3 regions of the Enterobacter nematophilus genome follow, and region 1 is predicted to be linked to each of the others. Evidence: predicted binding sites of a transcription regulator. Region 1 holds the regulator's gene; each other region holds the start of a gene.

Region 1 (10,204 bases):
GAAGCGGATGGTCAGGATGTGAACGTGAGCGGCGGTCAGGAGCAGGACGTTTCTGGCCTGGCGCGTCAGTACATCGCCGCTGTGGGTGGTTCTGACAACCTGACCGGTATCGACGCCTGTATCACTCGTCTGCGTCTGAACGTGAAAGACTCCTCTCTGGTGAACGAAGCGCTGGCAAAACGTCTGGGTGCTTCTGGCGTTATCCGCCTGAACAAAACCAGCGTGCAGATTATCGTTGGCTTCGTGGCTGAGAAAATTGCCAACGCCATGAAAACCACCGGCCCGGTAGCCGCAGCAGAAGCTTCTGCCGCACCTGCCGCTGCGCCAGCGGCTGCAAAACCGCAGGCGGTGCCAAACGCGGTGACCATCGCTGCGCTGGTTTCTCCTGTCACCGGTGAAGTGGTTGCGCTTGAGCAGGTGCCTGACGAAGCGTTTGCCAGCAAAGCGGTCGGTGACGGCGTGGCGGTGAAACCAACGGACAAAACCGTTGTATCTCCTGCGGCCGGTACCATCGTGAAAATCTTCAACACCAACCACGCGTTCTGCCTCGAAACCGAAAAAGGCGCGGAGATCGTTGTCCATATGGGTATCGATACCGTTGCGCTGAACGGTCAGGGCTTTACTCGCCTGGTGGAAGAGGGTGCCGAAGTGGTGGCAGGTCAGCCGATTCTGGAAATGGATCTGGACTTCCTGAACGCCAACGCGCGCTCGATGATTAGCCCGGTCGTGTGCAGCAACATCGACGACTTCAGCGGTCTGGTTCTCCAGGCAAAAGATCAGGTGGTTGCGGGTCAAACACCACTGTACGAGATTAAAGGCAAGTAATCGCTCCTGAGTAGAGTCATGCCTTAAGCGGCGGGGGATATCCTCCGCCGCTTTTTTTGCAGCAAACGCCCCCATTATTTTCATCTGATACGTATTTTCCGTAACTAAGGGTTGTCACTACGACCAGCTTATAAGATCATACGCCGTTATACGTTGTTTACGCTTTGAGGAATCCACGATGAGTGAGGCAGAAGCCCGCCCGAGTAACTTTATTCGTCAGATCATCGATGAAGATCTGGCCAGTGGTAAGCACACCACGATACATACGCGTTTCCCGCCGGAGCCGAACGGCTACCTGCACATTGGTCACGCGAAATCGATCTGCCTGAACTTTGGCATTGCTCAAGATTACCAGGGGCAGTGCAACCTGCGTTTCGATGACACCAACCCAGTAAAAGAAGACATCGAATACGTTGAGTCCATTAAAAACGACGTGCAATGGCTGGGCTTCAACTGGTCTGGCGATATCTGCTACTCCTCTGACTATTTTGATCAGCTGTATGCCTACGCGGTGGAGCTGATCGGCAAAGGCCTGGCATACGTCGACGAACTGTCTGCTGACGAAATCCGCGAGTATCGCGGTACGCTGACCGCGCCGGGTAAAAATAGCCCGTTCCGCGACCGCAGCGTGGAAGAGAACCTGGCGCTGTTTGAAAAAATGCGTGCCGGTGGCTTCGAAGAAGGCAAAGCGTGCCTGCGTGCCAAAATCGACATGGCATCGCCGTTTATCGTGATGCGCGATCCGGTGCTGTACCGCATTAAGTTCGCAGAACACCACCAGACCGGCAACAAGTGGTGCATCTACCCGATGTACGACTTCACCCACTGCATCAGCGATGCGCTGGAAGGCATTACGCACTCGCTGTGTACGCTGGAGTTCCAGGACAACCGTCGTCTGTACGACTGGGTGCTGGATAACATCACCATTCCTGTGCACCCGCGTCAGTACGAGTTCTCTCGTCTGAACCTGGAATACACCGTGATGTCCAAGCGTAAGCTGAACCTGCTGGTGACCGACAAGCACGTTGAAGGCTGGGACGATCCGCGGATGCCAACCATCTCTGGTCTGCGCCGTCGTGGTTACACTGCCGCCTCTATTCGCGAGTTCTGCAAACGCATCGGCGTGACCAAGCAGGACAACACCATCGAAATGGCGTCTCTGGAATCCTGCATTCGTGAAGATCTCAACGAAAACGCCCCGCGTGCAATGGCCGTTATCGATCCGGTGAAGCTGGTTATCGAAAACTACCCGCAGGGTGGAAGCGAGCTGGTCTCCATGCCTAACCATCCGAACAAACCGGAAATGGGAAGCCGCGACGTGCCGTTCAGCGGTGAAATCTGGATCGACCGTGCTGACTTCCGTGAAGAAGCCAATAAGCAGTACAAGCGTCTGGTGTTGGGTAAAGAAGTTCGTCTGCGTAACGCCTACGTCATCAAAGCCGAGCGCGTAGAGAAAGATGCAGAAGGTAACATCACCACCATCTTCTGTTCGTACGACGCAGAGACGCTGAGCAAAGATCCGGCAGATGGCCGCAAGGTGAAAGGCGTGATCCATTGGGTGAGCGCTTCCCACGCGCTGCCGGTAGAAATTCGTCTGTACGATCGTCTGTTTAGCGTGCCTAACCCGGGTGCGGCTGAAGACTTCCTGGCGACGATCAACCCGGAATCTTTGGTGATCAAGCAGGGTTATGCGGAGCCATCGCTGAAAGCCGCTGAAGCGGGCAAAGCGTTCCAGTTCGAGCGTGAAGGTTACTTCTGCCTGGACAGCCGTTACAGCACGGCGGAAAAGCCGGTATTTAACCGTACCGTAGGTCTGCGTGATACCTGGACGAAGATCGGCGAATAATAACGCTGCACTGGTCAATGAGAAACAAACGCCGCTTATAGCGGCGTTTTTTTATTTAATGATCATGTCGTTAAAGTAGGCCCCAAATTAGACCAGCTAAAAATTTAGGTCAATGTGGTGCTACTTATTTTTCTAAAAAAAGTTTGTCTGTTATATGAAATGGCGAATAAAGGAAAATACGGCTTTTTTAATGATATCATTCGCAGAAATTGCCTGTTTTACCCCCGCCATACCTCGCTTCCGGTTAAATGTTACAAAGCACTACCAATTATGTGCACTTCGTCATAATCCTGACTTTTGCCCACCGAAAAGCATTGATAATTCGCGTCGCGAAAAATAACCTAAAGACGGTAGTTAATTCGAGGGTATTTATAACTACCCCTGACCTTTTGGTCTTTTCTATTTTCGCCGTTTAAGGCGCTTTAATTCGTCAAAGAGGAATAATCTATGCGTACGTTCAGTGGCAAACGTAGTGCGCTGGCGCTGGCTATTGCCGGTGTGACAGCAATGTCGGGCCTGGTGGTGACACCAGAGGCGAAAGCAGCAGGTTTCATCGAAGATTCTACCCTCACTGGCGGTATTTATTACTGGCAGCGTGAACGTGACCGTAAAGATGTCACAGAAGATAAATACAAAACCAACCTCTCTCACTCCACATGGAACGCCAACCTGGACTTCCAGTCAGGCTACGCCGCCGATATGTTCGGCCTGGATATTGCCGCATTCACCGCAATTGAAATGGCGGAAAACGGCGACAGCGGCCACCCGAACGAAATTGCCTTCTCCTCCAGCAATAAAGCCTATGACGAAGACTGGTCCGGAGATAAAAGCGGTATCAGCCTTTATAAGGCCGCAGCGAAATTTAAATACGGCCCGGTGTGGGCGCGCGGGGGGTATATTCAGCCAACCGGTCAGACGCTGTTAGCGCCGCACTGGAGCTTTATGCCTGGTACCTATCAGGGGGCAGAAGCCGGGGCTAACTTTGACTACGGTGATGCAGGTGCGTTGAGCTTCTCCTATATGTGGACCAACGAGTACAAAGCGCCGTGGCACATTGAGATGGACAAGTTCTACCAGAACGATAAGAAAACCAAAGTCGATTACCTCCACTCCCTGGGCGCGAAGTACGACTTTAAAAACGATCTGGTTCTGGAAGCCGCGTTTGGTCAGGCGGAAGGCTATATCGATCAGTATTTTGCTAAAGCCAGCTACAAATTTGATATCGCCGGTAGCCCGCTGAGCACCAGCTACCAGTTCTACGGTACGCGCGATAAGGTCAGCGATGGCAGCGTAAATGACATTTATAACGGCACCGCGTGGCTGCAGGCGCTGACCTTCGGCTACAAAGTAGGCCAGGTTGATTTGCGTCTGGAAGGAACGTGGGTGAAGGCGGAAGGGCAGCAGGGCTACTTCCTGCAGCGTATGACGCCGACCTATGCCTCATCCAACGGTCGTCTGGATATCTGGTGGGATAACCGCTCCGACTTCAACGCCGACGGCGAGAAAGCGGTCTTCTTCGGTGCCATGTATGACCTGAAAAACTGGAACCTGCCGGGCTGGGCGGTGGGCGCTTCTTACGCTTATGCCTGGGATGCAAAACCTGCTGATATGGCGACGCCGGATGCGTACTACGATCCAAACTATCGCCTGAAGGAGTCCTCCTACAGCCTGGATGCTATCTACACCCTGCAGGATGGCCGCGCGAAGGGCACGATGTTCAAGCTGCACTTCACCCAGTATGACAACCACTCCGATATCCCAAGCTATGCGGGCGGTTACGGCAACATCTTCCAGGATGAACGTGACGTCAAATTCATGGTTATCGCCCCATTCACCATCTTCTGATGAGCACACCGGCGGGCTGAGTCCCGCCGGTCTGGAGACTGCACATGATGAAAAAAATCGTAATCGTCGCGCTGATGGCATCAGGGCTGGTGGCGTGTGTTCAGACTCAGGCGCCGAAAGAGGACACACGTCTGAAGGAAGCGTATAGCGCCTGTATTAATACCGCGGAAGGTTCGCCTGAGAAAATTGAAGCCTGCCAGAGCGTGCTAAATGTGCTGAAGAAAGATAAAGCGCATGAGGCGTTCGCAACGCAGGAGAATGTTCGCGTGATGGATTATCAGGCCTGTATCCAGGCGCGTAAAACCGGTAACGATCAGGAAGTGGCGAAGCGTTGCGATAAGATCTGGGACGAGATACGCAATAACAACAAATAAGCTGCTTTAAGCCCGGTGGCACTTTGCTTACCGGGCTTTTTTAATGCAAAAAAAAGCCAACCTTGCGGCTGGCTCAGAGTATGAACGCTAACTTATTTTGTGTCGTGAGCGTGTTCATTCTCGCGGCAATCACCTTCAGCGCAGTGACCGTAAAGGTACAGGCTGTGGTTGGTCAGGCGAATGCCATGACGAGCTGCGATTTCACGCTGACGCGCTTCGATGGAATCATCGCTAAATTCAATGACCTTGCCGCAGTCGAGGCAGATCAGGTGATCGTGGTGATGCTGCTGGGTCAGTTCGAATACAGATTTACCGCCTTCGAAATTATGACGGGTAACAATGCCCGCGTCATCAAACTGGTTCAGCACGCGATATACGGTGGCCAGCCCAATCTCTTCACCCATGTCGATAAGACGTTTATAAAGGTCTTCCGCACTGACATGGTGATTGTCTGGACCCTGAAGCACTTCCAGGATTTTTAACCGAGGAAGCGTTACTTTCAGGCCAGCCTTCTTTAATGCGGTATTGTTGTCAGTCATGCGGAATCTGTCCTGTTGCTAAACGATTCACTTCTATAGGAAGTGACAGAAAATGCACCCGGGATAATGCGTCTCATTATAGAACTGCCATGCCTAAATGAAAACTGCAAGTCTCAGGCAAAGTATGCTTATAAAAACGTGGTATCACCAACAAACTTGCTCAATGGAAACCACATTTTGCCAGGGAGACATTGTACAGGTCTGTGCGAAAAAGTTAAAAGTTTGTAGCAATTAATTTAATCGGTTTTACCTGGAAAACGGGCGCAACCTGCGTTGCGCCGTATAAAAATCAGGCGTTGAGAATAGCGTCCAGGTGCAGTTCTTCGCGGATCTGCTTAACCCACTTCTCTACGCGCTCTGCCGTCAGTTCTGGCTGACGGTCTTCGTCAATGGCAAGTCCGACAAAATGATCGTCATCGGCCAGGCCTTTAGAGGCTTCGAAGTGATAACCGGCAGTCGGCCAGTGGCCAACAATAACCGCGCCATTAGGCTCAATGATGTCGCGAATCGTCCCCAGCGCATCACAGAAGTACTCGGCATAGTCTTCCTGATCGCCACAGCCAAACAGTGCGACCAGCTTGCCGTTGAAGTCCACCTCTTCCAGCGTCGGGAAGAAATCGTCCCAGTCGCACTGGGCTTCACCGTAGTACCAGGTTGGAATACCCAGCAGCAGAATGTCATAGCCCTCGAGATCTTCTTTGCTGCTCTTGGCGATGTCATGCACATCAGCAACGTCTTTACCGAGCTGTTTCTGAATGTTTTTTGCGATATTTTCGGTATTGCCGGTATCACTGCCGAAGAAAATGCCGATGATTGCCATGAGTAAAATAACCTCTTGAAACTTAATGGTATGGTGGCGCAATTCGGCCACGGATAAGGGCAATAATAGCAGAACTGGCAACCCTGCGGAAACCGCTATCGCGCAGGACTGCACTCTGTGCTACATGAAAAGGGCGATAAAGGGGTTTTTCAGACTTATGCCTGGCTGCGTAGCGTCTCAAGCTGGGCGATGAGCATCTCTTCAATAAGCTCGCTGCGGCTGATATGACGCGCCTCTGCCAGTTCGTTAAGCGCATCGACAGCGTCGGCGTTGAGCTTCAGTTCGACACGCTTAAGCCCACGATTTTTATCGCGTTTAAGCTGATTGCGTTTATTGATACGCAGCTGTTCATCGCGCGAAAGCGGATTCGTTTTCGGTCGTCCCGGTCGACGCTCATTCGCGAACAGATCTAGTGTCGTACGGTCCGTTTGTTCTTTGGCCATGATTATGAGACTTCGGGGGAAACACGCCGCCCTGCTAAAGCCCGGGCGATAAGCGCGCCATCATACATCACCAAAAACGGCACGCCAACGACTGGAAGCCCGCAGCCTTCCAGTCGCTCTCTTTTTAATCAATTTGCAGTATCAGCGAGGTAGCGGCGGATTGCGCGCAGTACAGCATCCGGTTTTTCCGCATGCACCCAGTGCCCGGCACCGGCAATCACGTGGGCGCGGGCCTGCGGGAATTGTGTAAGCAGCGTGTCGCGGTACGCGTCGGTAATATAAGGAGAGTTACCGCCGCGAATAAAGAGGGTGGGGTGCGGCCAGGCGGGGACGGTTTCCCAGCCCACGATGTTGTTGTACTGGTCCCACAGCACCGGCACGTTAAAACGCCATTGCCCGTCAACAAACGATTTCAAAAGGAACTGCACCACGCCTTCTTCATCAAGATGCTCACGCATAACCGCTGCCGCCTGCTGACGTGTGGAAACGCCAGCTTCGGTTACCGCATTGATCGCCGCGAAAATCTCATCGTGACGGCGAACGTCGTAGTTCACGGGCGCAACGTCAATCACGACAAGCCCGGAAATTCGCTCTGGTGCCAGCGCGGTGAGCGCCATAACCGCTTTACCGCCCATTGAATGCCCTATGAGGGTCACCTTTTGCAGGTTGTGCGCGTCCAGCGTATCCAGCAGATCCTGCGCCATTGCCGAATAGGTCATTTCGTCTGAGCGGCCGGAAAGCCCGTGGTTGCGCATATCGACCTGCAAAATATCGCGATCGGTAACCAAATCGCGGGCCAGCACGCCGAGGTTATCCAGGCTGCCAAAAAGCCCATGAACCAGCACGATGGGGGAATTATTGTTCGGCGATTGTGCAGTTTGCGCTCGGGTATTCAATTTCATGGCAAAGTTCTTTTTTTACGTATGTCAGGTTAGGGTATCATGTTGACCATTCTGCCGCCCGGCTGCAAGGTTCCAGTTTAATCTGACTTTTGCCGCCAACCTGGTTTGACGCTATCCGCTGTTGGGATTTGACCTTATAATCCCAATGACTTGTATTCAGATAAGATATCGCACTGGATTAAGATGAAAACAATCGAAGTTGATGACGAACTCTATCAGTATATTGCCAGCCAGACGCGGCATATCGGGGAGAGCGCGTCCGACATTTTACGGCGCATGCTTAAAATTTCCGCCGCTTCACAGCCTGCCACCCCAGTTACCAAAGATGTCGTGTCTCAGCCGAGCGTTGCTGCACAAGCAAAACCTGCCGTGACGCCGGTAAAAGATAAAGTGCGCGCGATGCGCGAGCTGCTGCTGTCCGACGAATATGCGGAGCAGAAAAAGGCGGTCAACCGTTTTATGCTGGTGCTGTCTACACTTTACTCTCTGGATAACAAAGCGTTTGCTGAAGCGACCGAGTCGCTGCACGGCCGTACCCGCGTCTATTTCGCGGGTGACGAGCAGACGCTGCTGCAAAATGGCAATCAAACCAAACCTAAACATGTCCCTGGCACCCCGTACTGGGTGATCACCAATACCAATACGGGCCGCAAGTGCAGCATGATTGAACACATCATGCAGTCCATGCAGTTCCCGGCGGAATTGATTGAAAAGGTTTGCGGTACAATTTAACCCTTGCATCATAAGGACCCGGTAATGGCAAATCACAGCCGTGCAGGCCAACCTGCACAACAAAGCGATTTGATTAACGTCGCTCAGCTGACCGCGCAGTATTACGTGCTGAAACCGGTCGTGGGCAACGCAGAACACGCAGTGAAGTTTGGTACATCTGGTCACCGCGGCAGCGCGGCGCGCCACAGCTTTAACGAACCGCACATTCTGGCCATTGCTCAGGCCATTGCGGAAGAGCGCGCTAAAAACGGCGTTACCGGTCCGTGCTACGTGGGCAAAGATACCCATGCGCTGTCTGAACCGGCGTTCATTTCCGTGCTGGAAGTGCTGGCGGCGAACGGTGTGGACGTGATTGTTCAGGAGAACAATGGGTTTACTCCAACACCGGCGGTATCAAACGCGATCCTTGTGCACAACAAAAAAGGTGGCGCGCAGGCTGACGGTATCGTCATTACGCCATCCCACAACCCGCCGGAAGACGGTGGTATCAAATACAACCCACCTAACGGCGGCCCGGCTGACACTAACGTCACCAAAGTGGTGGAAGATCGCGCAAACGCGCTGCTGGCAGACGGCCTGAAAGGCGTTAAACGTATTTCTCTTGATGAGGCGATGGCCTCCGGCCACGTGAAAGAGCAGGATCTGGTTCAGCCGTTCGTGGAAGGGCTGGCTGATATCGTCGACATGGCGGCGATTCAGAAAGCCGGCCTGAAGCTGGGCGTGGATCCGCTGGGCGGCTCCGGTATTGAGTACTGGAAGCGCATCGCCGAGCACTACAAGCTGGATCTGACCATCGTGAACGATCACGTCGATCAGACCTTCCGCTTTATGCACCTGGACAAAGACGGCGCGATCCGTATGGACTGCTCCTCCGAGTGCGCGATGGCGGGCCTGCTGGCGCTGCGCGATAAATTCGACCTGGCGTTTGCTAACGACCCGGACTATGACCGTCACGGCATCGTCACCCCTGCGGGGCTAATGAACCCAAACCACTATCTGGCTGTTGCGATCAACTACCTGTTCCAGCACCGTCCGCAGTGGGGCAAAGAGGTGGCTGTCGGTAAAACACTGGTCTCTTCTGCGATGATCGACCGCGTGGTGGACGCGCTGGGCCGCAAGCTGGTGGAAGTGCCGGTGGGCTTCAAGTGGTTCGTTGACGGTCTGCACGACGGCAGCTTTGGCTTCGGCGGCGAAGAGAGCGCGGGCGCGTCCTTCCTGCGTTTCGACGGCACCCCGTGGTCGACCGATAAAGACGGCATCATCATGTGCCTGCTGGCGGCGGAGATTACCGCTGTTACCGGCAAGAACCCGCAGGAACACTACAACGAGCTGGCGGCACGCTTTGGTGCACCAAGCTATAACCGTATCCAGGCTGGCGCGACCTCTGCGCAGAAAGCTGCCCTGTCCAAACTCTCCCCGGAGATGGTCAGCGCAAGCACCCTGGCAGGCGATCCGATCACCGCGCGTCTGACGGCGGCACCGGGTAACGGTGCGTCTATCGGTGGTCTGAAAGTGATGACCGAAAACGGCTGGTTCGCCGCGCGTCCGTCCGGTACGGAAGATGCCTACAAGATCTATTGCGAAAGCTTCCTTGGCGCTGAGCACCGTCAGCAGATTGAGAAAGAAGCGGTAGAGATTGTCAGCGAAGTGCTGAAAAACGCATAAGTAGCGTTCTGGTGCGGGCTGATGCCCTCACCTGGCCCTCTCTCACAGGGAGAGGGAGAAAACAATAAAGACGGCAGCCCAAGGGCTGCCGTCTTGCTTTTACCTAGCTATGCTTATTCTTCAATTCAAATCTCGGCGACACCAGACCGTACAGCGTCCAGCCCATAAAGGTCACCATTGCGCCGTACAGCATCGCCTCCTGGCCGGATGAGT
Region 2 (10,204 bases), on a different contig from region 1:
GGAAGACTGGATTGATATGGCGGAGCCGGTGAACGTTCCGGGCACCAGCTATCAGTACAAGAACTGGCGCCGCAAGCTGTCCACAACCCTTGAGGCGATGTTTGCCGATGACGGGGTGAACAGGCTGATTAAGGATTTGGACAAGCGGCGAAAAGCAGTCGCGAAGAAATGATAAAAAAACCCGCCAGCGGCGGGTTTTTTCTTGCCCGGCGGCGCTACGCTTACCGGGTCTACATGGATCGAGTAGGTCGGGTAAGGCGTAGCCGCCACCCGACTTAATGCATCAGATTGCCATATTCAGCAGCAGACACCCTACCAGGCCGCACACCGAAATAATGGTTTCCAGCATCGACCAGGACTTGATGGTCTCACCGATGGTCAGGTTGAAGTACTCCTTGAACAGCCAGAAGCCCGGATCGTTCACGTGAGAGAAAATCACGCTGCCGGAGCCTACCGCAATAACCATCAGCTCAGGGCTGACGCCCGTGGTGGCAATCAGCGGCGCAACGATACCGCCCGCGGTGATTGCCGCAACGGTTGCAGAGCCCAGCGCAATACGCAGCACGGCAGCAATAGACCACGCCATCAGGATTGGAGAGATGTTGGTTTCGTGCATCATGGAAGCAATGTATTTGTCCACGCCGCTGTCGACCAGCACCTGCTTGAACGCACCGCCACCGCCGATAATCAGCAGCATCATGGCAATGATTTTAATGGACGAGGTCAGCGTGTCGTTGATCTGATCCATGGAGCGGCCGCGGTTCAGGCCGAAGGTGAACATCGCAATTAATACCGCAATCAGCGTTGCCATCACCGGGTCGCCGAGGAATTCGGCAACGGCCAGGAACGCGTGGCCTTTCGGCAGGATCATCTCCGCCACGGCGCGCATCGCCATCAGGATCACCGGTACCAGTGAGGTCCAGACGCTGACGCCAAAGCCCGGCATCTCTTCTTCGGTGAAGGTTTTAGCGCTGTACAGACCTTCCGGGATAGGCTTATCAATACCTTTCAGGAAGCGAGCATACACCGGGCCTGCCAGAATCACGGTCGGGATCGCCAGAATCGTACCGAACAGCAGGGTTTTACCCATATCGGCGTGGAAGATGGTGGCGATGGCGGTTGGACCCGGGTGCGGCGGCAGGAAGCCGTGGGTCACGGACAGCGCCGCAGCCATTGGCACACCCACGAACAGCAGCGGGATGTTGGCCGCGGCGGCGATGGTGAACACCAGCGGCAGCATCAGCACGAAGCCCACTTCATAGAACAGCGCGAAACCGACGGTAAAACCGGTTAACACCACCGCCCACTGGATGTTCTTCTTACCAAATTTTTCGATAAGCGTGGTGGCAATACGCTGCGCGCCCCCGCAGTCCGCCAGCATTTTACCGAGCATGGCGCCGAAGCCCATGATCAGCGCCAGGCTGCCGAGCGTGCCGCCGACACCGGCTTTGATAGAGCTGATAACTTTAACCAGCGGCATCCCCTGCATCAGACCGACTGCAAGTGCCACCAGAACCAGAGCGATAAATCCGTTCATTTTGAAACGGATCATCAAGAGCAGTAATAACACAACACCGATAGCAACGATGACTAATGGCATGATTTACCTGGCCTTTGAATTGTTATGGGTAACGTCATTGTTTCAACGACAAATTCCGATTGTCCCAACTGGGAACAGAGTGGTTAACGGCACTCATACTGATGCCAGCGAAACAGTTAAGTTTAGTCGGCTGTTATAAGGGTGTTGAGTGCCCACGAGAATGATACGGGTAACATATCGTGGTTGAGAATCACCCAGTGAGGCAAAATTTGAATTATGAGACGCAGGTCAACATATCGAGATGGGAAGGCGAGGGAGTCAGGCCCGGTACGCGTAGCGCCACCGGGCAATACGGGCGGAGACTGAATTAGTAGTAGGAGTGCTCGCCGCGCTGGTGCTCTGTCAGATCGCGCACGCCTTTCAGTTCCGGGAACTCGTTCAGCAGCTGCTTCTCGATCCCTTCTTTCAGGGTCACGTCGACCATGGAGCAACCGTTACAGCCGCCGCCGAACTGCAGGATCGCCAGACCGTCTTCCGTGATTTCCATCAGGGAAACGCGACCGCCGTGGCCAGCCAGCTGTGGGTTGATCTGGGACTGCAGCAGATACTCAACGCGCTCCATCAGCGGGGCATCGTCAGAGACTTTACGCATTTTGGCGTTTGGCGCTTTCAGAGTCAGCTGAGAACCCAGCTGGTCGGTGACGAAGTCGATCTCCGCATCTTCAAGATACGGCGCGCTCAGTTCATCGACGTAAGCGGTGAGCTGTTCAAATTTAAGGGCAGTGTCAGTTGCTTCCACAGCATCCGGAGGACAATAAGAGACACCACATTCTGCATTCGGAGTGCCTGGATTGATCACAAACACGCGGATCTGCGTCCCTTCTTCCTGATTTGCCAGCAGTTTGGCAAAGTGCGCTTGTGCAGAATCGGAAATACGGATCATAGCTTTGGCCTAATAGTTGACTAAATTACCTGGGTATAATCATACGCCCATTGAAGAAGGGCTACAAGGTACGGCACAGACACCATACCTGAACCGACGCGGCGCCGCTTTGCAAAAGCAGTCGGGAAAGTTCAGCAACGGTACTGCCTGTGGTGACGACGTCATCCACGATGGCGATATGGAGGCCGTGGACCGGTAATTCAAGGCGAAAGGCGTTTTTCAGGTTTCTTTTGCGAAGCCGGGCGTTGAGCTGGTGCTGGATGGCGGTGGCATGCACGCGGGTAAGCGCGCTGGCATCGTAGCGACAACCCAGCCACCGGGCGAGCGGGCGGCAGAGCAGGTCGCTTTGATTATAGCCGCGCCGCCAGTGCCGGCGTCGGTATAAGGGGACATTCACCACCATGTCGATTTTCGGCAGAGCGCGGGTTCGTCGCGCCTGTAAAACGGCCAGCAAAAGCAGGCGGGCAAGGGGCTGCGCCAGAGAACTCTGGCCGGAAAACTTCAGGGCGTGAATAAGCCCGCTCAGCGGCGGAACATAATCATCCACGGCCACCAGCGCGCTCCACGGCGGGGATTTTTTCAGGCAGCGGCCGCAGGGTAAATCGCGGTTCGCCGCCGGTAAACCACATTGCGGGCAGGTTGTGATACGCCTTTCCAGCGAGCGCGTGCAGACGGAACAGACGCCCCACGCGCTGAGGGCAAGCGGCATTTTGCATAGCCAGCACAAGCCAGGCACTGTTAGCATGTGCAACCTCCATGTGAAAAAAGAGAACAGTAACTGATGAAGACGCTGTGGTGGCAGACCGTAGGGACAGGAAATTGCCATCTTGTGCTGCTGCACGGATGGGGCCTGAATGCGGAAGTGTGGCATTGCATAAGTGAGGAACTTGCCTCGCAATTTACGTTACATCTGGTCGATCTGCCGGGCTACGGTCGCAGCCGCGGCTTTGGCGCGATGTCGCTTGATGAGATGGCACAGCAGGTTGCGGACGCCGCGCCGCAAAATGCCATCTGGCTGGGCTGGAGCCTGGGCGGGCTGGTGGCAAGCCAGATTGCGCTCTCCTGGCCCGAGCGCGTTAGGGCGCTGGTCACCGTGGCCTCGTCGCCATGCTTTAGCGCGCAAGAGGCGTGGCCCGGCATCAAACCTGACGTGCTGGCAGGCTTCCAGCAGCAGCTGAGCGACGATTTCCAGCGGACCGTCGAGCGATTCCTCGCCTTGCAGACGATGGGCACCGAAACCGCGCGCCAGGATGCAAGAGCGCTGAAGCAGGTGGTACTTTCCCTGCCGATGCCGGACGTTAAGGTGCTTAACGGCGGTCTTGAGATCCTGAAAACGGTTGATCTGCGCGAGCCGCTGGCCGGGCTGAGCATGCCGCACCTGCGCATCTATGGCTACCTCGACGGGCTGGTGCCGCGCAAGGTGGTTCCGCTTCTGGATTCCCTCTGGCCGGACAGCGAATCACAGGTGATTGCCAAAGCCGCGCATGCCCCGTTTATCTCTCATCCGACGGAATTTTGTTCAGCGCTGGTTGCGTTAAGTCAACGTTTAGACTGATTATTTTCTATCCTGCCTGGAAAAAGTTACACACCGCAACCATACTCCAGATGTCGTTGCGGTTGTTCTGCCTACGATAATCAAAAACAACAATCCTATGGAGAGTCAGGCTATGAAACTTGTTACAGGTATTGTCACTTCTCTGGTTATTGGGTCACTGTCATTTGGCGTTTTTGCGGCAAAAGAGCTGGAAAAAGATAAAGTTGCCGGCATGAATCTGACGAAAGTTGGTGAGATTTCTACGTCTGACACCACCGCGCCGATGGACGCAAAAAAAGAGCTGTCGAAGAAAGCGGATGAGCTGGGCGGCACCTACTACGTCATCACCAGCGCAGAAAAACAGACCAAAAACGTACGCGCTACCGCGGACGTCTATAAGTAATACGATAAAGCCGGGCAGCAATGCCCGGCTTTGTTAGCGCAGTGCCCACCACTCCCTGAGGCAGGCCTTTCCTTCCGGGCAGCTTTTACAACTGCCGGAGAGGCAACCCTCCGCTTCTTCCTGAATCCGCACGGCTTTACCCATCGCTTCCAGGCGCTCCAGCATGGCATCGATCATCGGCTGCGGCGTATGCAGGCTGAGGCTGAGCTGTTTTGCCTCCATCCGCCCCTGAAGCGCCAGCAGGTCACGAACCTGAATCAACGATGCCATATGTTTTCCCCTTAGTGACAGTCGCCCGCCGGGCTGTTGCAGCAGGTGGTTGGGGTTTTACGCGTCGCCAGCAGGTTGATATCAACGCGGCTCCGCGCCCGGCGCAGCAGGCCAATCACAATCACGTTAAACAGCACGACCGCCAGGATGCTGACCAGGCTGTATCGCGGGTGCTGGCTGAAGTTAACGGTCTGATAAAACAGCGTCGCCAGCGAGTAGGCGATATTCAGCCCCCACAGGATGGAGAAGCCCATCCAGCCTCGGCTGGACTCGCGGGCAATCGCCCCCATCACCGAGATGCACGGAATATAGAGCAGAACGAAGATGAGGTAGCTGTAGGCCGCAGACGCGCTGCCAAACTTCTCGCCCATCACGCCCATGGCTCCGGTCGCCATTTCGCCGTCGCCTTTGCTGGCCTCAATCGGGTTCGCCAGCACGCTCAGGCTGAAGGTGTCTTTCAGGCTCTGCCAGGTTTCCTCAAGGGCACCCAGCAGTTCGTCACCGAGGTGAAACTCCGCCGGGTTAAATTCCTGCTCCTGAATGTTCTCTGCGGTGTAGAGCGTGTTCAGGGTCCCGACGACCACCTCTTTCGCCATCGCACCGGTGAACAGGCCCACGGTTGCCTGCCAGTTATCCTCCTGCACGCCAATCGGTTTGAAGACCGGCGTGATGACGCGGCTGACGGAGGCGAGGGCAGAGTCGTTGATGTTATCTGCCGCCTGACCGGTGAGGGTAAAGCTGTTCAGCGCGCTCAGGAAAATACTGACAATAACAATCACCTTACCGGCGCGCAGCACGAAGCCTTTCAGGCGCTGCCAGGTCTGGATCGCCAGGCTTTTCAGATGCGGGACGTGATAGACCGGCAGCTCCATTACAAACGGTGACGCTTCACCGCGCATGATGGTGTGCTTGAGCATTAAGCCGGTCAGGATCGCCATCACGATGCCCAGCACGTACAGCGAGAAGACCGCCAGCGCGCCCTGCTGGCCAAAGAAGGCCGCCGCGAAGACGGCAAAGATTGCCAGACGCGCGCCGCAGGACATAAATGGCGCCATCATGATGGTCATCAGACGTTCACGCGGTGCATCCAGGGTACGCGCGCCCATTACCGACGGCACGTTACAGCCGAAGCCGACGATCAGCGGGACGAAGGATTTACCCGGCAGGCCCAGCGCCTGCATCAGGCGGTCCATCACGAAGGCGGCGCGCGCCATGTAGCCGGAATCTTCCAGGAACGAGAGGAACAGATACATCATGCCGATCTGCGGCACCAGCGGCAGAACGGTGTTGATACCGCCGCCGATCCCCTGGGCAAGGAAGATGGTCAGCCATTCCGGGAAGTGCAGGGTGTAACCGACCCACTGAATACCGTGTACGAAGACCGCGACGGAACCCGCGTCAAAAATCGGCTGCAGCGCGCCACCGATGTTAATCGCGAGCAGGAACATCACGTACATCACCAGCAGGAAGATGGGTAAACCGAGGAAGCGGTTGAGCACAATTTTATCCACCGCCGCCGTAAAGCGGCTGGGCTCTGCGGTAAGCGCGTTGCTGACCACGTCGCAAATTGACGCAATGGCCTGATAACGCGCATCGGCGATGTGCAGCGCCGGGTCGTCGAGCTCGTCGCTGAGACGGGCGAGGGCCACGTCCAGCTTATCCGCCGCATGTCCGGCATAGGCGCGGCTGTAGATATCCCCTTCCAGCATCTGCAGGCCGAGCCAGAGACGCTGTTTCGCAGGCATATTTTTGTCCATCTCCTGCGCCAGCAGTTCGGCTTCGCGCAGCAGCGGCTGGGCGTAGTGCACCAGCTCAACGTCGCGGTTTCCCGCGTGGCGGTCAATCGCCAGCTTCAGGGCGTCGATACCGCGAGCGCGGGTCGAGACCATCGGAACCACCGGGCACCCCAGGCGCGCGGAGAGGGCATCGACGTCAATGCGCAGCTTTTGTTTCTCTGCAATGTCGAGCATGTTGAGCGCCACGATGCAGGGGATCCCCAGCTCCAGCAGCTGCAGCGTCAGGTAAAGGTTTCGCTCGAGGTTAGAGGCGTCGACCACGTTGATCAGCAGATCCGCGTCGCCGCCAAGAATATAGTGGCAGGCAATTTGCTCATCGAGCGAAGTCTGGGATGAAATCGTGGTTAAGGAATAGGTGCCGGGCAGGTCAACCAGGGTGACCTGATTGTCCGTTGTCGTGAACTGTCCTTCTTTACGTTCAACCGTTACGCCTGCCCAATTTCCCACGCGCTGGCGCGCGCCGGTTAACTGATTAAATAAGGTTGTCTTGCCGGAATTAGGATTGCCAATTAAGCCAATAGTTAATTTTTTCATTGTATTAGACCCACCGAAACCGCTGGCTTGTTAACGGGATAAAGATTCAACTTCAATTAATGCGAGGTCTTTTTTGCGCAGAACCAGATTCACGCGCCGGGTTTCGATATGAACAGGATCGCCCAGCGGCGCTACACGCACGACCTGGAATGATGAGCCGGGCAGCATGCCTAGTGACAGCAGCTTCTGCCGATAGGCCGGGCTAATTTCGCGGGTAAAACCGGTAATTTTCCATGCACTGTCTGGAGTGAATTGCATAATGCCTGATTCCACGAGAGGTTAAATAATCTACACTGCGATGATAATGAGAATAGTTTTTATCAGCAATAATAAAAATGTGACGGGATGTTGTTAATCGTATTAATTTGCGGTCTGATTGACCTTGCTCAATATTTGCAGAATTACCCGGGAAGGAATAAAAAGCGTATTTGTTAATGGAGTGATAAATAGCGGTTTAAATATGGGTGTGCAATCGGTTTCATATATTTCGAGATGATTTTATTCCCCTCACCCTAACCCTCTCCCCTTTGGGGAGAGGGCCGGGGTGAGGGGAGAGGTCAGCGTTTCTTACCCATCGCCGCCGCCAGCGCGTCCATCATCGCGCTGTTGCCCGCAGGCTGGGCGTCACGCCCGCGCGGTTTTGCGGCTTTCGCGGCCGGACGCTGCTGCTCGCGGCCTCCGCCGTTGCCGCCACGGCGCGCGTTGGTGTCGCCCGGCTGCTCGTCCAGACGCATGGTCAGGGCGATACGCTTGCGCTGCAGATCCACTTCCAGCACCTTCACCTTCACGATGTCGCCCGCTTTGACCACGGTGTGCGGGTCTTCAACGAACTTGTCGGCAAGGGAAGAGATATGCACCAGACCGTCCTGATGCACGCCGATATCCACAAACGCGCCGAAGTTGGTGACGTTGGTCACCGCGCCTTCCAGCACCATGCCCGGCAGGAGATCGTTCATGGTCTCGATGCCGTCAGCAAAGGTCGCCGTTTTGAACTCAGGACGCGGATCGCGGCCCGGTTTTTCCAGCTCTTTGATGATATCGGTGACGGTAGGCACGCCGAATTTGTCGTCGGTGAAGTCCACCGCTTTCAGGTTGCGCAGGGCGCTGCTGTCGCCCATCAGGTCTTTAAGCGCCTGCTGAGTCGCGGCCAGGATGCGCTCAACAACCGGGTACGCCTCCGGGTGAACGGTAGAGGCATCCAGCGGGTTATCGCCGTGGTTAATGCGCAGGAAGCCCGCGCACTGCTCAAAGGCTTTTGGCCCCAGGCGACTTACCTTCAGCAGCTGCTGACGGTTCTGGAACTGGCCGTTCTCATCGCGCCAGGCCACGATGTTTTGCGCCATCATGCGGGTTAAGCCCGCCACGCGGGTCAGCAGGGGAACGGAAGCGGTGTTCAGATCCACGCCGACGGCGTTTACGCAGTCTTCCACGACCGCGTCCAGCTTGCGCGCCAGCTGCGTCTGGCTCACGTCGTGCTGGTACTGGCCCACGCCGATGGATTTCGGGTCGATCTTCACGAGTTCGGCCAGCGGATCCTGCAGGCGACGGGCGATGGAGACCGCACCGCGCAGGGAAACGTCCAGGTCAGGGAACTCCTGCGCCGCCAGCTCAGAGGCGGAGTAGACCGATGCGCCCGCTTCGCTGACGATCACTTTCTGTGCCGTCACTTTCGGGAACTGCTTCTGCACGTCGAGGTAGAAACGCTCGGTTTCGCGTGATGCGGTGCCGTTACCGATGGCAACTAGCTCCACGTTGTACTTCTCGCACAGCGCCGCCACCACGACGGCGGCTTTCGCTGCCTGCCCGGTATGCGGGTAAATGGTGTCGGTGGCGACCAGCTTGCCGGTGCCGTCAACCACAGCGACCTTCACGCCGGTACGCAGGCCCGGATCGAGACCCATGGTGGCGCGCAGGCCCGCAGGGGCAGCCATCAGCAGGTCGTGCAGGTTACGGGCGAAGACGTTGATCGCTTCATCTTCGGCGCGCTCGCGCACGGTGCCCATCAGCTCGGTTTCCAGGTGCATCAGTACCTTGATGCGCCAGGTCCAGCTCACCACGCCTTTGCGCCAGCTGTCCGCCGCGGCGTTGTTCAGGCGCAGGCCGAGATGGTCGATGATAATCTGCTCGCAGTGGCTCTCTTTGGGCGGCTCGTCAAACTGCGGGTCGGCGTTCAGGGAGAGCTGGAGCACGCCTTCGTTGCGCCCGCGGAACATCGCCAGCGCGCGGTGAGAAGGAGTGGTTGAAATCGGTTCGTGGTGATCGAAGTAGTCGCGGAACTTCGCGCCTTCTTCCTCTTTGCCCGCGACGACGGTAGAGACGATGTGGGCGTTCTTCCACAGATAATCACGCACTTTGGCCAGCAGGGCGGCGTCTTCCGCGAAGCGTTCCATCAGAATGTAGCGCGCGCCGTCCAGAGCAGCCTTGGTGTCCGCGACGCCTTTGTCGGCGTCGATAAATTTGGCCGCTTCGGTTTCCGGGTCGTGAGAAGGCTCGTTCCACAGCAGGTCTGCCAGCGGCTCAAGGCCCGCTTCAATCGCAATCTGCCCGCGGGTGCGGCGCTTCGGTTTGTACGGCAGATAGAGATCTTCGAGTTCGGTTTTGCTCAGGGTGCCGTTAATGGCGCTTTCCAGTTCGCCGGTCAGCTTGCCCTGTTCGCCGATGGATTTAAGGATCGCCTGACGACGTTCTTCCAGCTCGCGCAGATAGCCCAGACGGGTCTCCAGGTTACGCAGCTGCGTGTCATCCAGACCGCCTGTGACTTCCTTACGATAACGTGCAATAAACGGCACGGTGTTCCCTTCATCAAGCAGGCGAACGGCAGCTTCTACCTGTTCGGCTCTGGCCTGAAGTTCACCCGCAATAATGCGGCAGAGCGAATCTTTCATCATGGCTTTATCATCTTGTGGGTCAAAAATCAGGGGATAGTTATACGGGCTGACACGGCAAAATGCCAGCCGGGGAGGGCGCTCTCGGACTATTTTACGTAGACGATCTCATTAACGTACCAGCTGGCTTCACCCGCTGGGGTCTGAACGACGGCCAGGTCACCCACTTCCTTTTTCAGCAGCGCGCGGGCCATCGGGGAGTCGATGGAGATGTAATCTTTACGACCAAAAATTTCATCGTAGCCGACAATGCGAAAACGCAGGGTGTCACCGTCGTCGTTTTCAATCTCCACCCACGC
Region 3 (10,204 bases), 640 kb from region 1:
ACAAACACCAGGCGCACGGCATCCACGTTTACGGCCAGCGCGTCACGCTGCGCAGGCGCGAGATCCGCCAGACGCGTCACAAACTCGCCTTTCATCAGGCCGTCGAGCGGGGTGTACTTCCAGTTCTCATGCTTACGCGTCGGCAGGCCGAGACGCAGCATCTGCTGCAGGTGCTGCTGCGCCTGCTCGGAGCGCGTATGCCCCTGCTCCTCAAACAGCCTGTGCCACTGCTGGAGCGCATTACTGCTGTTCGGTAAGCCAGCCATAGCCCTGCTCCTCCAGTTGTTTAACCAGCGTGAAATCACCGGATTTCACAATACGTCCCTGGTAAAGCACGTGGACGTAGTCCGGCTTGATGTAGTCCAGAATGCGCTGGTAGTGGGTGACGATAATGAACGAACGCTTGCCGTCGCGCAGGGCGTTCACCCCGTCGGCGACAATCTTCAGGGCGTCGATATCCAGACCGGAGTCCGTCTCATCCAGAATGCACAGCTCGGGCTCCAGCACCGCCATCTGCAGGATGTCGTTACGCTTTTTCTCACCGCCGGAGAAGCCAACGTTGACCGAGCGGGTCAGCAGGTCTTCCGGCATTTTGAGCAGCTTGATCTTCTCTTCCATCAGGTCCTGGAAGTCAAAGCGGTCCAGCGCCTCCTGGCCGCGATACTTGCGCACCGCATTCAGCGCCGTCTGGAGGAAGAACTGGTTGCTGACGCCCGGAATTTCCACCGGGTACTGGAAGGCCATAAAGATGCCCTCACCCGCGCGGTCTTCCGGCGACATCTCCAGCAGATCTTTGCCGTTGAATTCGACCGAGCCGCCAGTCACTTCGTAATCTTCGCGTCCCGCCAGCGTCGCTGAAAGCGTACTTTTCCCGGAGCCGTTCGGCCCCATGATGGCGTGAACTTCACCCGGCTTGACGTCAAAATTGAGACCGCGCAGGATGTCTTTCTCTTCCACGCTAACCTGTAAATCTTTAATGCTTAACATGTGCTTTCCTTAACCGACGCTGTGTTCAAGACTAATGGCGAGGAGTTTTTGTGCTTCAACGGCGAATTCCAGCGGCAGTTCAGAGAACACGTCCTTACAGAAGCCGTTCACAATCATCGAAATGGCATCTTCTTCGCTGATGCCGCGCTGCAGGCAGTAGAAGAGCTGATCTTCCCCGATACGCGACGTGGTCGCCTCGTGCTCAAGCTGAGCCGTGTTGTTGCGACACTCCACGTACGGGAAGGTATGCGCCCCGCAGTCGGCACCGATCAGCATCGAATCACACTGGGTGAAGTTACGCGCGTTGGTGGCCGTCGGCATGATTTTCACCAGCCCGCGATAGCTGTTCTGGCTGTGCCCGGCGGAGATCCCCTTCGAGATGATGGTGGATTTGGTGTTTTTCCCGATGTGGATCATCTTGGTGCCGGTATCGGCCTGCTGGTGCCCGCTGGTCAGCGCCACCGAGTAAAACTCACCGATGGAGTTATCCCCGCGCAGAATACAGCTCGGGTATTTCCAGGTGATGGCGGAGCCGGTTTCCGACTGCGTCCAGGACATTTTGCTGTTTTCGCCTTCGCACAGCGCGCGCTTGGTGACGAAGTTCAGGATCCCGCCGGTGTTGCCGTCGCCGGGGAACCAGTTCTGCACCGTGGAGTATTTCACCTCGGCGTCTTTGTGGATGATGACCTCTACCACCGCCGCGTGCAGCTGATAGCTGTCGCGCACCGGTGCGGAACACCCTTCGATATAGCTGACGTAGCTGCCTTCGTCCGCCACCAGAATGGTGCGTTCAAACTGGCCGGTTTTTTCGGCGTTGATGCGGAAATAGGTGGAGAGCTCCATCGGGCAGCGCACGCCTTTCGGCACGTAGATAAAAGTGCCGTCAGAGGCTACCGCGGCATTCAGCGCGGCGAAGAAGTTATCGTTGCTCGGTACCACGGTGCCGATGTACTTCTTCACCAGCTCGGGATGGTCATGAATGGCTTCGCCAAAGGAACAGAAAATGATCCCCTGCTCGGCCAGCTTTTCACGGTAGGTGGTCGCCACCGAGACGGAGTCAAAAATGGCGTCCACCGCCACCTCTTTCCCCTCGCGCACGGGCACGCCCAGCTGGTTAAACGCCTCTTCTACCTCTTTGCTCAGGAAGCTGTTCTCGGCGCCGGTCTGCTGGACCGCGCCGGGCTGCGAGGCGCAGGTGTCGTCACAGCTGCCGCAGGATGGCGCGGAGTAATAGCTGTAATCCTGATAGTTCAGCTTGTCGTAGTGGGCTTTCAGCCAGTGCGGCTCTTCCATCTCCAGCCAGGCGCGGAAGGCGCTCAGGCGGAATTCGAGCATCCACTCTGGCTCGTTACGTTTGGCCGAAATGGCGCGCACGACATCTTCATTAATGCCTTTCGCCAGCTCGTCGGTCTGCAGCTGCGTGAAGAACCCCTCTTTATAGTTGAGGTGTCCGCCGCTCCAGGTGTTTACATCACTCGTTGCTTCAGTATTACGAGACATAGTACCGCCTATACCCCAAAGCTTTCGCCGCAGCCGCATTCGTTCTGGGCTTTCGGGTTATGAAATTTGAATAACTGGTTTAAACCTTCCCGCACGTAATCCACTTCGGTTCCGTCGATAAACGGCATAGCCTGCAGCGCGACGTACAGCCTTGCGCCGTCAGTTTCAAACACCAGGTCATCTTTTTCCGGTGCGGTGACGGTATCCAGCACGTAGCCAAAGCCCGCGCAGCCGGTCTGCTTTACGCCTAAGCGTACGCCGAGGATCTCGGGCTTTTTCGCCACCAGCGCGTGGATATGCGCCGCCGCCGCAGGCGTGAGCGTTAATCCGCGCCAGGCAAAATCGGCAGGATTGAAGGTTTCTGAATGCAGTTCCATAGGTCCACCTCATCTGATTAGCCATCAGGGCATAACACCATGTTAGTGATAACGATTATCACTTCAACCCTCTGTCAGCAGGGGCATTCGGCTAAACCGCCCTTTTTGTCTACTTTTATTAAGCATAGACCCTGTCAGAAGATGCGGGCGGGATGGATTTAATTCTTCAATGCTTTGAAAATTAATGGATTATCTAACGGAGAAAATAGCGAAGAGAGGAAAAGTAAAATATGCATCGGAAATGCCTATTTTTGAGATAGCTTTTGTTCTGGAAGTGACTAAAACAAAAAAAGGCCCTCAAGGCCTCTGATTATTATTGATGAAATGAAACGGTAAAACCCTGCTCACGCCAGTGATCGAGCTGTTCCTGCTGACGCGGTGTTGGCGTTTTTCCCGTCCAGACGAAGATTTTTTGCCCCGGGAAGAGTTCAGGACGCGGGGAATCAATCGGGTCCGCCAGTACGTCAATATGCCAGCCTTGCTGCGCCAGCCGCGCGGCTTCAAGCCACAGATGGGTACGGTCATCGCATTCCCAGCCGATAAGCAACGCATCTTTACCCGCTTTCTTGCGCGACTCCGCCAGGCTTAGAACCGCGAATTCAATCAGGATACCGTCAAGCATGCTCGCCATGTGGCGTACCGTATTTTGATCCTGATTCATTCGCTGACGGACGGGGGAAATGATGTTATCAATCAGCGCATCCATGGCGTGATTGCGGCGGAATTCGCCGATTTTGGCACGCAGCTTTGCCGGGCTGGCATAACGCAGAACGGTCATCATCTCTTCCTGGAACGAAACCCAGTTGCCCTGAGTCAGGACTTCTTTGTTTTCCAGCAAGGCTTTTACTTTTCCGACCGAAACGCCGCTTTTCATCAGGCGCTTGATCTCTTCAATACGCAGGATATCTTCATCGTCAAACTGACGATGACCCCCTTCGCTGCGCTGCGGCTTCAACAATCCATAACGTCGCTGCCAGGCACGCAGCGTAACGGGGTTGATACCGCATCGTTCGGCCACTTCGCCGATACTGTAATAGGCCATTAACTCCCTCACGCTCAGAACTTCCATACCTAACTACACCAACCTTATCAGATTGTACAAACCATTTGTATAACTAAGACCGCAATTTGCCCAGGTGAAAGGGGTCGTTCTCCCTTCACCTGTTAATACATTGTTGTCTAAAATTTGCTTCTCGTACAGCTAAGTCTGCCGAATTCTGTACAGCTTTATCAGAAATCGAATTTTTTCTCCGGCCATGCAATCGCCGGAATTCCGCCATGCCGGGGGCTGGCAAAGAGATGGCCCTGGAACTGGGAAATGCCCGCAGATTCCAGCCACATCCACTCTTCTGCCTTCTCCACGCCGACCGCGCAGAACTGAATTTCAAGCGAGGCACAGCATTTGATAATCGCCTGAATGATGGCCTGTCGAGGGCCACTTTTGTGCACGTTCGCGACGAGATCGCGATTAATCTTAATTCTGTCGGGCTGGAATTGGGCCAGTAGCTGTAGTCCCGCAAAACCGGCACCAAAGTGGTCGATCGTCACGCTGATGCCCGCACTTTTTAGCTGTCTGACTGAATCCGTGAACTCGTCAAAACGGGAAATGGCTTCACTTTCAGTAAACTCCACCACAATTTGCTCAGGGACAAAACCGTTTGCTTCAATCGCGGTGAGCAGGAAATCTACGGCGTTAGGAATGTTAACCAGCGTCATAGGCAGCAGGTTGAGAGATAACGTCTGGTTCTGTAACCCGAGCGCGCTGGCCATTGAGAGTGCCACCTGCTTGCTGTGCAAATCAGAGGTATACACGTCGTCACGCGGCAGATTGGCGAAGTAAACTTCCGGTGCGCCGCCGTCAGGCGTGCGGAGAAGCGCCTCCCAGGAGACGACCCGCTGCATAAACGGATCGACTATCGGCTGGAAGGCAAAGCTGCAATCCGCTCCTTTCGCGACCACCTCGGGTTGCGCTGACAACCGCGTTTCTTCGCGAACGAACTCCCAGGAATCCGCAGGCGGCAGTTCAAAATAGTTAGCTTTTTCCGTGGCCTCGACAAAGGTACGGAAAAACTGCAGCGGACGGTCGTTGTAGGTCAGCTGATAGCGTGTGGTTCCCTTGTTCAGCACCTGTTGCAGCACCTCGCTTCTGTCGAACTGGCGCAAATCAAAAAGCTCCATGCCCACCTTGCCAAAACGCCGAACTGGCCCGTGATCCCGCATCAGCTCTACCACGTTGTGGTGGCGCGGGTCGTTACAGATCTCCTCATAAATAGCAGATACATGATCAACTGGCCCCTCAAGCAACTGAAAAAAATGTGTGCCGTTAAACAGCAAGATCCCCGTGACGTTGGCTTGCCGGTTTTTACTATTTGCAGCAGCGACCATAGCTTCCAGCGCTTTCACTGGAACGTCCTCGCAGATATGACTGCGGTAAATGATGGTTGTAAGCATGCGATTCCTGGGGGGTTAAGGGTTTTGGCCACAAAAACAAGTGGAGAGACTTCTCTTATAGCACATTAATTGCCTCACAAATAATTTACATCTCAATCATTTACTGCCGTTAATGGCACGCTCAAAAGCGTTGTACAACTTAACAGCGACCATGCAATTTGTACAATATATTCTGTAGCATTACCGTTCCGTGAACAACAAATAACTCACTGATAAATATGTTATTTATAAAATATATCCTGATTTTATTAAAAATCTGTACATTTTTCATGTACAGATTTAGAAAATGTGTATACCTTAAATGTAACGTTACTGATTACAAAATTTTACAGGAGCGAAACATGCAGCAGAAAGGTTACGTCGCAGATTCCGCAGCAGCGATCGCACAGTACTTCGAAAAAGCCACGCTTCCTACTCAACAGGAAACGCTGGGTCAGGTCGTTGTTGAGATCCTTAGCGACGGGCGAAATCTCAATCGCAAATCGCTCTGTACCAAACTGTTAAGTCGCCTTGAAAGGGCCGAGGGCCCAGAAGAGGAACAGCATTACCACATGCTGCTTGGCCTGCTCTTCGAACGATAACGTGATGAACAGCAGTGACGCGGACAAACTGACCGATCAGTTGATAGGCGAAGCCGTTCTTTCTCTGTTGAGAGAGCGTGGCCCCGTTACAACTGAAGCTCTGGTTCAGCGTCTGCGGCATATGAAAGCACATGAAAAGAATCCCCGGCGGCGGGAGACACTGGCGAAGGCGATTGCCGATATCGGATCAAAAAGCCTCGGATTAAAACGTCGCAGAACCGCGCAAGGACGAATGAGCAGAGAGGGACCTCTCAATGATAACAGAGGCAATGTAGTGTCGTTGTTTGGAAAGGGAAAACCGTCCGATCCCAAAAAAATACATTGACTGCATTTTAACAGCTACGGTGAGACCAAATGAGACAAAATATTCAGCTGCAACCCGAATACCATTCTGCTTTTTTAGAAAGCGCGCTGGCGGAATATTTCCGTCACGCAGGCGATCGTTTTGCTGAAGAGTCTGCTGTTTTTTCTACTGCAGTACGCTGTGTTCTGGCCTCTGAAGGTCATATTTCTAACAAAGCGATCATCCTCTGGCTCATTCAGACGCTGGAAGCGACCAGCGACGTTGTTCAGGCGGATGTTATTCGTAAGACGCTTGAAATCGTTGTGGGCTACACCATGGATGACGTTTAAACGCCCTGCCATTCAGCACTCATGTCATCGTCAGAACTGACGAAGATTCTGACGATGACATCCCCCTCTCTTCATAACCCCCTGTAAAATAAGCGCTATAAAAATGGCATGGTTTCTGCTTACTCCCTGTTACGGGACTGGGGTTACCAGTCATTTTGCTTCATTTCTTAACAGGTCTGTTATTGATGAAAAAAATCGCCAGCGTCTGCCCTTACTGTGGTGCAGGCTGCAAACTAAACCTTGTTGTTGAGAATAACCGTATCATCCGTGCCGAAGCGGCAGAGGGGGCCACAAACCAGGGCACACTATGCCTGAAAGGATTTTACGGCTGGGACTTCCTTAACGATACCCGCCTGCTCACCCCACGCCTGACCCAGCCGATGATCCGCTACCGCAAGGGAGAGGCATTCACTCCCGTGACCTGGGAGGAGGCTATCCGCTACACCGCCCAGAAGCTCAGCAGCATTAAAGCCCAGTTCGGCCCGCGCTCGATTATGACCACCGGGTCGTCGCGCGGAACCGGGAATGAAACCAACTACGTGATGCAAAAATTTGCCCGCGCGGTGCTGCACACCAACAACGTCGACTGCTGCGCGCGCGTTTGTCACGGTCCTTCCGTCGCCGGGCTACAGGAGACCCTCGGCAACGGTGCGATGAGCAACTCTATCAACGATATTGAACACTCCAAATGCCTGCTGGTATTTGGCTATAACTGCGCAGACTCCCACCCTATCGTCGCCCGGCGCGTGCTAAAAGCCCGTGAAAACGGTGCGAAAATCATCGTCTGCGACCCGCGCCGCATCGAAACGGCGCGCATTGCCGATCAGCACCTGCAGTTGAAAAACGGCAGCAACATGGCGCTGGTGAACGCCTTTGGCTATGTGCTGCTGGAAGAGGAGCTGTACGACAAGAACTACGTCGCGCGGTTTACGGAGGGGCTAGAGGCCTATCGGCAGACGGTCAAAGAGTATGCCCCGGAGCGCGTAGAACACCTCACCGGCATCCCTTCCCGCGACGTTCGTCAGGCAATGCGCACCTTCGCGGCGGCCCCTTCCGCCACCGTTATGTGGGGTATGGGCGTGACCCAGTTTGGCCAGGCCGTCGACGTCGTTAAAGGGCTTTCCAGCCTGGCGCTGCTGACCGGCAACCTCGGCCGCCCTGCCGTCGGCGTCGGTCCCGTGCGCGGGCAAAACAATGTTCAGGGCGCCTGCGATATGGGCGTTCTGCCGAATATGTTCCCCGGCTATCAGGATGTGACCGATCCGGCTGTCAGGCAGAAGTTCGCCGACGCCTGGGGGATTGACGTGAATAACATGGACGATCGCGTCGGGACGCGCATTACCGAAGTGCCTCACCTTGCGCTGGAAGGCAAGGTTAAAGCCTATTACATCATGGGGGAAGATCCGCTCCAGACGGAAGCCGATCTCGGCCTGGTCCGCAGCGGTTTCGAGGCGCTTGACTTCGTGGTGGTTCAGGACATCTTTATGACCAAAACGGCGGAAGCGGCGGACGTTCTGCTCCCTGCCACCTCATGGGGCGAACACGGCGGCGTCTTTACCTGCGCCGACCGGGGTTTCCAGCGTTTTGGCAAAGCCATTGAGGCCAAAGGCAACGTGAAGCGCGACTGGGAGATCGTCAGCCTGCTCGCCACCGAGATGGGCTACCCGATGCACTACGATGATAACCAGCAGATCTGGGACGAGATGCGCGAGCTGTGCCCTCTCTTCTACGGCGTGACGTATGAAAAAATGGGCGAGATGGGCCACGTGCAGTGGCCGTGCCCGACGCTCGATCACCCCGGCACGCCGTACCTGTACAAAAACAATCAGTTCGATACGCCAACAGGCAAGGGGCAACTGTTTGCCGCGCCGTGGCGCGCGCCGGCAGAGACGCCCGATGATGATTACCCGCTGGTGCTCTGCACGGTGCGCGAAGTTGGGCACTACTCCTGCCGCTCGATGACGGGTAACTGCGCCGCGCTGCAAAGCCTCGCCGATGAGCCCGGACGGGTGCAGGTCAATCCTGCCGATGCGAACAGGCTGGGTATTACCGACGGCCAGCTGGTCTGGGTACGTTCGCGCCGGGGTAAAGTCATCACCCGCGCCAGCCTTAGCGAGCGCATCAACGCCGGGGCGGTCTATATGACCTATCAGTGGTGGATCGGGGCCTGTAACGAGTTAACGCAGGATAATCTCGACCCCGTCTCAAAAACGCCGGAGACAAAGTATTGTGCGGTGCAGCTGGAGGCCATTGAGGACCAGCGCTGGGCGGAGGATTTTGCGGCGTCGTCTTACCAGTCGATGAAAACGCGGTTGATTAATGCCGTGAACGTCTGATGCACCTGCCGGGTGGCGTCAGCGCCACCCGGCAACAGCGCCACGCTTTAGCCGTACTGCGGGTTATCAGCTGTTAGTCAGATAATCACGCAACCGGTTCGGACAGGCATTTTTCTCTACCATCCGGTGAATCAGGGCCATGAGTTCAAAATCGCTGCGCAGGTCGAATTTCTGCATCAGCAGATATTTATGGGTGAAAATGGTTTTATCACTGGTGTTAAGCTTATTCGCAATCTGTCCTACCGATAACCCGCGGTAAAAATGCACCATAACGCGAATCTGCTGCATAGATAATATTTTATGCTGGCATTCTTCGCAGCTTTTATTCTTCCAGCGAAAGCTGGGTAATTGCGTACGATACCAGGCGATAAACAGCGCCTCGGTCATTCTGTCAAGCGAGGTGCGCCGAGAGATAAATATCATATCCTGATAACAGGACGGACATGCCGTGAAACGTTGCTCATCCTCGACCAGGCCAATCACAATCCCTTTTTTGCGCGCCAGTAATTCTGGATAACAGGTCAGGTTTTCCCCCTGACATAACGCGAGAAAAATAATATCTGCGGCGCTGACATATTCATGAGAAAGCTCAACGTCAAAATGGAGCGAATGCCTGAAATTATGCGTGAAGAAATCCACAAGAAAACGCTGCAACCCATCTCTGAAAAATGAATCTTTCTCTTTAATCAGAATATTCAACATAGCAGTTACCGACATCTGTCAATCATTAAGAAAAATCAACCCATCTACTGATTAGTTGTACTGCATCGTCATGACAACGACTGCGCTGATGCTTCCCGGCGTCGCGCCGCCGGTAAAGGATCTGACCGATGCCAGCATGGCCATCGTCGCGGTTCTGTCTGCTGCGATCGTCTGCGTAATGCTAGTCCCCGTCCCCTTTAACGCACCGGTTGCCGCCTCACTCATCCCTATCGCGACATTCGTGGCCGAACCGCTGTTCATATAGTAATCCGCCCCCGCGACGGGATCGGGGTTTCCGGTAAATGAAACCGTCACGCTGCTCGTTCCTGTCGGACACTGGGTAAACAGCAGGTTAAACGGCACAGGATCGGATGATGACCCCGGCGTGGCCATGTTTGATGCCTGTATATTGCCGAGATCAATATCCATGTTGTCATTCCCGCCGTTAAATATGCAGGGAGAAGCAATAATATTGCCGGTAACGCTCATATTAACAGCGTCTCCCGCAAAGATATTGCAGCTTATTAACGTGGCGGCAAGCGCTGCCGCGCGCAAAATATTCATCTTCTTATCCATTACTGATACGTTAAATCAAGAGTTGCTGATGCGTTGGCTTTACCGGTTGAAACACTCGCCT

Evidence for each region. Region 1 encodes Fur, which represses iron uptake genes when iron is present. Its sites were predicted from a motif close to ATAATAATGAGAACNACTATCAA; they were not measured.
Region 2: a site for Fur is predicted at 7,319-7,341, ahead of feoA (ferrous iron transporter A). Genes of this name have one in related genera too.
Region 3: a site for Fur is predicted at 2,904-2,926, ahead of sufA (Fe-S cluster assembly scaffold SufA). Genes of this name have one in related genera too.

What each region holds. Positions count from the first base shown of each region.
Region 1 is NZ_JAPKNE010000001.1:1,244,419-1,254,622, reverse strand. It holds gene nagE (N-acetylglucosamine-specific PTS transporter subunit IIBC) at 1-825, shown strand, start outside; gene glnS (glutamine--tRNA ligase) at 1,004-2,671, shown strand; gene chiP (chitoporin ChiP) at 3,119-4,516, shown strand; gene chiQ (ChiQ/YbfN family lipoprotein) at 4,564-4,890, shown strand; gene fur (ferric iron uptake transcriptional regulator) at 4,983-5,429, opposite strand; gene fldA (flavodoxin FldA) at 5,719-6,249, opposite strand; gene ybfE (LexA regulated protein) at 6,405-6,692, opposite strand; gene ybfF (esterase) at 6,821-7,594, opposite strand; gene seqA (replication initiation negative regulator SeqA) at 7,778-8,326, shown strand; gene pgm (phosphoglucomutase (alpha-D-glucose-1,6-bisphosphate-dependent)) at 8,351-9,991, shown strand; gene potE (putrescine-ornithine antiporter) at 10,095-10,204, opposite strand, start outside.
Region 2 is NZ_JAPKNE010000008.1:59,552-69,755, reverse strand. It holds gene malQ (4-alpha-glucanotransferase) at 1-172, shown strand, start outside; gene gntT (gluconate transporter) at 284-1,600, opposite strand; gene nfuA (Fe-S biogenesis protein NfuA) at 1,908-2,483, opposite strand; gene gntX (DNA utilization protein GntX) at 2,545-3,228, opposite strand; gene bioH (pimeloyl-ACP methyl ester esterase BioH) at 3,265-4,038, shown strand; gene OSH03_RS18185 (YdgH/BhsA/McbA-like domain containing protein) at 4,151-4,420, shown strand; gene feoC ([Fe-S]-dependent transcriptional repressor FeoC) at 4,454-4,690, opposite strand; gene feoB (Fe(2+) transporter permease subunit FeoB) at 4,702-7,020, opposite strand; gene feoA (ferrous iron transporter A) at 7,051-7,278, opposite strand; gene OSH03_RS18165 (Tex family protein) at 7,578-9,908, opposite strand; gene greB (transcription elongation factor GreB) at 9,995-10,204, opposite strand, start outside.
Region 3 is NZ_JAPKNE010000001.1:601,650-611,853, forward strand. It holds gene sufD (Fe-S cluster assembly protein SufD) at 1-266, opposite strand, end outside; gene sufC (Fe-S cluster assembly ATPase SufC) at 241-987, opposite strand; gene sufB (Fe-S cluster assembly protein SufB) at 997-2,487, opposite strand; gene sufA (Fe-S cluster assembly scaffold SufA) at 2,496-2,864, opposite strand; gene OSH03_RS02825 (MerR family transcriptional regulator) at 3,178-3,906, opposite strand; gene OSH03_RS02830 (diguanylate phosphodiesterase) at 4,095-5,315, opposite strand; gene ycgZ (regulatory protein YcgZ) at 5,657-5,896, shown strand; gene OSH03_RS02840 (hypothetical protein) at 5,901-6,221, shown strand; gene OSH03_RS02845 (biofilm/acid-resistance regulator YmgB/AriR) at 6,251-6,529, shown strand; gene fdhF (formate dehydrogenase subunit alpha) at 6,715-8,865, shown strand; gene OSH03_RS02855 (helix-turn-helix transcriptional regulator) at 8,932-9,567, opposite strand; gene OSH03_RS02860 (fimbrial protein) at 9,619-10,131, opposite strand; gene OSH03_RS02865 (fimbrial protein) at 10,143-10,204, opposite strand, start outside.